2 regions of the Rothia sp. ZJ932 genome follow, and region 2 is predicted to be linked to the other one. Evidence: predicted binding sites of a transcription regulator. Region 2 holds the regulator's gene; the other holds the start of a gene.
The links. Region 2 encodes LexA, which represses DNA repair genes until DNA is damaged. Its sites were predicted from a motif close to TCGAACANNTGTTCGA; they were not measured.

Region 1 (3,420 bases), 340 kb from region 2:
ATCAAACACATTGAGATTGTCCGTAGCTTCGGTGTTCAACCGGTGGTAGCTATCAATGCTTTCCCCACCGACTTTGCATCAGAGCACGAGGCGATTGCTGAGATTGCGCGTGAGGCGGGTGCCCGCGTTGCGGTACATCGCGGTGTGGCTGAGGGAGGTAAAGGCACTACCGAGTTGGCGGACGCAGTGGCTGAAGCATGCGATGATGCCAGCGAACTGGTCTACACTTACGCCGATGAAGATTCACTAGAGACCAAGATAGAGAAGGTCGCCATCGGCGTTTACGGCGCTGACGGTATCGAGGTAACGCCCACCGCCCGCAAACAGCTGGCGCTGTATGAAGAGCTAGGCTACGGGCAGCTTCCCGTGGTGATTGCTAAAACCCATCTCTCCATTTCGGCGGACGCTTCACTCAAGGGCGCCCCGACCGGCTGGACCCTGCCCGTGCGTGAGGTTCGCCTGGCAGCCGGCGCAGGTTACGTCTACGCTATCTGCGGCACCATGCGCACCATGCCCGGACTACCCAAGCACCCGGCGGCAGAGCGCATCGGCTTTGACGAGAATGGAACGATGGTGGGGCTCTTCTAGCAAGGCTCGGCGTCCATAAACTGGGCGTTGGCGTCCTTCCAGCCTCGTGTGTCTTTAAAGCAACGCGTGGGCGTTATGTCAACGCCCACGCGCAGAGTCTCTCCGTTAGAGGCTTTACCAGCCGCGTTCTTTCCATTCGTCCAAGTGCGGACGCTCGTTACCTACCGTGGTGGACTTGCCGTGACCGGGCAGAACAACGGCATCATCGGCGTGCTTGCCGAAAATTTCTCGCTCCACATCGCTAATGAGCGAGGTGAAGTCTTCGGGGGAATTGGTCTTGCCTACACCGCCAGGGAAGAGGGAATCGCCGGTGAAGAGGAACGCCGGGTGCTCGCCCTCAGCATCGGTCAGCGTGTACATGATGGAGCCGGGAGTGTGACCCACCAGGTTGGTTGCCTCCAGCGCGATGTCTCCGAAGTGAACAACCGTACTATCTACCGGCATGTCCACGTTGAAGCCCTCCTGCTCGGCAATTGCATCCATATCATCTTCGCCCGCGTAAGTGGTGGCATCAAAGAGACGCGCAGCAGCGGGCAGAGCGCGAATATGGTCCCAATGCCCGTGGGTAGTCAAAATAGCCACAACACCCACCGGCTCGCCCTCATCCGATACGTCCTGCGCCAGCGCGTCCGCCGCGAACTTCTCAATAGCGTCCACATCATCTGCCGCATCAATCAAAACCTGCAAACCGTCCTCTTTAGCGGTCAGCAGATAGACATTGTTCTCCATCTCAGAAACCGAAATGGAACGAATAGTGTAATGTTCACCGTTATAAATCATCTGTGAAGTGCTCATGCAACCACCGTACCGCGCATCACCACCGCCATGCCCCCTTTCACTGTGAGCGTGAAAATAAACCGCTCACCACTTGCGCTCTGCTGATAGAATATATGTTCGAAACCAATAGGCAATGAGAGGACGCGCCGCATGGCAAGCACCCACAAACCTAATGACCTCACCCGCATCGTGGTGCAGGGCGCTCGCGAGAATAATCTGAAGAACGTCAATCTTGAGATTCCGCGCGATGCGATGGTTGTTTTTACGGGCCTTTCGGGCTCGGGCAAATCCTCGCTTGCCTTTGACACTATCTTTGCTGAGGGGCAGCGCCGCTATGTGGAGTCGCTGTCTTCATACGCGCGCATGTTCTTGGGGCAGGTAGATAAGCCTGACGTTGATTTCATTGAGGGTCTGTCACCTGCCGTGTCTATCGACCAGAAATCTACCTCGAAGAACCCGCGCTCAACCGTAGGTACTATCACCGAGATTTACGACTACATGCGTCTGCTCTGGGCACGCGTGGGTCACCCCCACTGCCCCGAATGTGGCGAGCTGATTTCTAGCCAAACTCCGCAGCAAATCGTTGACCAAGTTATGGAACTGCCCGAGCGCACCCGCCTGCAGATTTTGGCACCCGTGGTGACCGCTCGAAAGGGTGAGTTTGTCGATCTCTTCAAAGAGCTGACCACCGCCGGTTACTCACGCGCCATCGTTGACGGTGAACAGATCCAACTTAACGATCCGCCCAAACTTGAAAAACAGTTCAAACACACCATTGAGGTAGTAATCGACCGTCTGGTGATTAAAGAGGGCATCACCCAGCGCCTCACCGATTCTGTAGAGACTGCTCTCAGCCTCGCCCACGGACGCGTCCTGGTCGACTTCGTAGACCGCGATGAGGACGCCGCAGACCGCCGTCAGAGCTTCAGCGAGAGCCTGGCCTGCCCCAATAATCACCCCATTCAGCTTGAAGAGATTGAGCCGCGTGCTTTCTCCTTCAACTCACCGTTCGGTGCCTGCAACCAGTGTGACGGTATCGGCTCGCGCCTAGAGGTCGACCAAGACCTACTGATTCCCAACACTGACCTGTCGCTGGCAGAGGGTGCCATCACTCCCTGGTCACAGGGCAAAGCAACCACAGAGTACTGGCTGCGCCTTCTAGCGGGTTTGGGAGAGGAGCTCGGCTTTGACTTGACCACCCCGTGGAAAGACCTGCCTAAGAAAGCTCAAAAAGCTATCCTCAACGGTAAAGACTACAAGGTCACCGTTGCTTATAAGAATCGTTTTGGTCGTGAGCGCCGCTACACCTCAGGTTTTGAGGGCGTGGTTGCCTACATCAAGCGTAAGCACGAAGAAACTGAATCTGACTGGGCTAAAGATAAGTACCAGCAGTACATGCGCGAAAGCGCCTGCCCCGCCTGTAACGGTGCGCGTCTTAACCCCGTGATTTTGGCGGTCAAGATTAACGGTAAATCTATTGCTGATGTTACCGAAATGCCCATGCGCGAAGCTCTGGAGTTTTTACGAACCGTAGAGCTGAGTGCCCGCGAGAAGAAGATCGCCGAGCAGGTACTGCGAGAGATTGATGCTCGTTTGCAGTTCTTGCTAGATGTGGGCTTAGACTATCTCAACCTAGCGCGTGCTGCCGGTACTCTTTCGGGTGGTGAAGCCCAGCGCATCCGTCTGGCAACCCAAATTGGTTCAGGCTTGGTGGGTGTGCTCTACGTCCTTGATGAGCCGTCCATCGGTCTTCATCAGCGCGATAACCGCCGCCTGATCGAAACTCTTACTAAGCTGCGCGATATGGGCAACACCCTCATCGTGGTAGAGCACGATGAAGACACCATGAAAGAAGCCGACTGGATTGTTGACGTGGGGCCCGGAGCAGGTGAGCATGGCGGCGAGGTAGTTCACTCAGGAACCTTCAAGGAGTTGCTAAAGAACGAACGCTCCATCACCGGTGACTACATGGCAGGTCGTCGTAGTATCGAGACCCCTGCTAGTCGTCGTCCCATTGATAAGAAGCGCCGCCTCACCGTGCGCGGGGCGCGCGAA
Region 2 (3,420 bases):
ACACTTCACGTAGCGCCGTTGTCTGTCGCCGGACGCCTGAGAGAAGGTCTGTTCGAAGACCGCACGGTGGTACTTACTTCGGCAACGCTGACGGTTGGTGAGTCTTTTGATTCTGTTGCCGGTGCTCTGGGACTGCAGGGCGCTGGTGCGCCTCGTTGGGAGGCCGTGGACGTTGGCTCTCCTTTTGACTACCCCAAGCAGGGTGTTCTTTACCTGGCTTCTGACCTGCCTAAACCTGGGCGCGGTGTATCGGAGGAGCAGCTTGAACGCGTCCTTGAACTGATTCAAGCTTCGCGCGGTGGCGCGCTCGGGCTTTTCTCCTCGAAGCGAGGAGCTGAGTTAGCTGCCGAATACGTTCGAAAGAGAACTGACCTCAATATTCTGGTACAGGGTGAATCTTCTTTGCGTGCCCTTGTTAAAGAGTTCGCTGAGGACACAGACTCGTGTCTGTTCGGCACCATGAGTTTGTGGCAGGGCGTTGATGTTCCGGGTGATGCGTGCCGTTTGGTCATGATGGATCGTATTCCGTTTCCACGCCCCGATGACCCCCTATCAGCGGCGCGTTCACGGTCTGTGGCGCAGGCTGGCGGTAATGGGTTCATGGCAGTCTCTGCCTATCACGCAGCGATTCGTATGGCGCAGGGAGCTGGACGTTTAGTGCGCTCGGTGAATGACCGTGGGGTTGTGGCGGTGCTCGACTCGCGTATTGCTACTCAACGTTATGGTTCCTACTTAGTCAAAGCGCTACCACCTTTTTGGACGACCCAAAACAAGGACCAAACGGTGGGTGCTTTGCAGCGGTTAGCGGCGACCATTGAACCCTCTTAGGCGGTACCCTACGCCAGAGTAACTCTGGTGTTCCCTCATAAATAAGAGGCGTTACCGCTTGAACCTACCCGCAGGTACGGGTGCTCCTTACAACGCCGATAGGTTCACACAACAAAACCCCGCTCAGGCTTATCTGATGTTGCAGATGAGCCAGAGCGGGGTTTGTTGCGTGAAATGTTTTTACAGGCTACGCAGTACCGAAACGACTTTGCCCATAATAGTTGCTTGGTCGCCGAGAATAGGCTCGTACTGGGTGTTTTGGGGAAGAAGCCAGGTATGACCGTCGCGCTGGCGGAAGGTTTTCACGGTTGCCTCATCATCGAGGAGCGCGGCTACGATATCACCGTTATTGGCGGTGCTCTGTGAACGCACTACCACCCAGTCACCATCCATAATAGCGGCGTCAATCATTGAGTCGCCTCGTACTTTAAGCATGAAGAGCTCGCCATTGCCGACCAACTGGCGGGGGAGGGAAAGCACATCTTCAACATTTTGTTCAGCGGTGATAGGGGCACCCGCTGCAATGCGACCCATCAGTGGCACTCGCGCGAGGGATTCATCAGCTGATTCAAAAGTGGGGAGCTGGGGCAGAGTAATAACTTCTGCGGTCTGTTCGGTAGTTGTACCTGGCTCATAGTCTAAGACCTCGATAGCGCGCGGACGCTTGGGGTCACGCCTGATGTAGCCCATCTTTTCAAGTCGTGCCAGCTGATGAGTAACAGATGAAAGAGAAGCTAGACCAACGATATCGCCAATTTCACGCATGGACGGCGGGTAGCCCTGCTCATTAATCGAGGTGGTGATTGCCGTCAAGATTCGGTGTTGACGGGTGGTCAGCGGGCGTCTGCGGTCGGCGGGCTGGCCGTGCGGAAAATCTGCAGTGTTGCTCACGGTCTACCTCGTTTCTGTTGGTCTTATCTGGCATAGAGGTTGCTGTCTTTACCCTGTTCTGACAGGAATCAGGTGCTATGTACCTTGGTCTTAGCCTATGCTACTTTTATTCGAAAACCAAACATTTGTTCTAATTTTCCTCGACTATATTCGAATTTTCTGATAGAACATATATGCGAACTTCGAACAAAAGTTCGAATATTAAGTGTTGAGGAGTAGATCATGAGCAGCGTAGTGATTCAGCGTCCGGTGCGCCCAGGTACCGCATTTTCTCGTGCCCATGCAGTTTTCGAACGCCCCCGCGCGTCCGCGCCGCAGAGCCCGGTTCAGCTTAAGGTCATCAAGCCCGCGCGTGCCCTGCCTGCTCAGAGGACTCCACGAGCTGAGCAGCCTATAATGCCCCACGTGGAACGACCCCGTCCGCGTTTTGGTATGCGCCGTCTTGCGCTGATGACTCTGGCGGCACTGGTGGCTTTGGGTGCTTTAGCATTCATTGTCCCTCGTGATGCCCAGGCGGGGGAGAGTCTTCGGGTATCTGAGGTTTCATACACCCTCACTGTGAAGCACGGGCAGTCTCTATGGGAAATTGCTCAGCAGGTGGAGCCCGAGCGCGATACTCGCGATGTGATGTCAGAGATTATGAAAATCAACGGGCTGACAGACACCGCTCTCTCAGCTGGCCAAGATTTGGAAATCCCTGTCACAAATCATTAATTGCTTTGATACACCGGTAGACTATCAGCGTGAGTGATGCATTAGACGCTATGAATAAGTTGCCGATTCGTGAAGACCTGCGGGGTCGTTCACCCTACGGCGCCCCCATGATTGACGTTCCGGTTACCCTCAACGTCAATGAAAATACGCATCCCATGCCGCAAGAGGTCATTGATGCTATTGGTCGAGAGGTTACTCAAGTAGCCTCTGCGCTTAACCGTTACCCTGACCGTGAGTTCGTGACCCTGCGCGAGGAGCTTGCCTCATTCTTAGGTCACGGCATCAGCCCCGAACAAGTTTGGGCTGCCAATGGCTCTAATGAAATTTTGCAGCAGTTGTTTCAGGTATTTGGCGGACCGGGCAGAAGCGTCATGAGCTTCGTGCCCACTTACTCCATGTATCCCTTGCTTGCTGATGGCACCAATACTAGCTTCATCGCCGGATCTCGTGCCGAGGATTTTTCACTTTCTGCGATTTCTGCCGTTGAGCAGGTGCGAGAGCATCAGCCAACCATCGTTGTGCTGTGTTCCCCTAACAACCCCACCGGCACCGGTCTGGGGCTTGAGGTTATCAAAAAGGTGTATGAGTCACTGAGCGAGTATAACGGCATATTGATTGTCGATGAAGCCTACGCTGAGTTCGCCCAAGACCCCGAGCAGACTGCCCTTACTCTGCTGCCATCCCGCCCTAACCTTGTTGTTACCCGAACCATGAGCAAGGCATTTGCCTTTGCGGGGGTGCGTTTGGGCTATTTTGCCGCTGATCCTGCCATCGCGGACGCCGTCCGTTTGGTACGGCTACCCTACCATCTCTCAAGCGTCACTCAGGCAACTGCTATTGCCGCTTTGCGTCATCGCACTCAACTACTTGCCAACGTTGAAGATATTAAGGTCGCCCGCGATCGCATCGTCCAAAGACTCACTGAGTTGGGACTGTCACCTGCAGCATCTGATTCTAACTTCGTCTTTTTCTCGGGCTTACAGGATG

Region 1: uvrA (excinuclease ABC subunit UvrA) is a predicted target of LexA. The motif match lies at 1,471-1,486, and genes of this name have one in related genera.

What each region holds. Positions count from the first base shown of each region.
Region 1 is NZ_CP070480.1:1,261,038-1,264,457, reverse strand. It holds gene JR346_RS05840 (formate--tetrahydrofolate ligase) at 1-588, shown strand, start outside; gene JR346_RS05835 (MBL fold metallo-hydrolase) at 703-1,383, opposite strand; gene uvrA (excinuclease ABC subunit UvrA) at 1,516-3,420, shown strand, end outside.
Region 2 is NZ_CP070480.1:1,604,520-1,607,939, reverse strand. It holds gene JR346_RS07380 (ATP-dependent DNA helicase) at 1-828, shown strand, start outside; gene lexA (transcriptional repressor LexA) at 1,009-1,719, opposite strand; gene JR346_RS07370 (LysM peptidoglycan-binding domain-containing protein) at 1,942-2,433, shown strand; gene JR346_RS07365 (histidinol-phosphate transaminase) at 2,463-3,420, shown strand, end outside.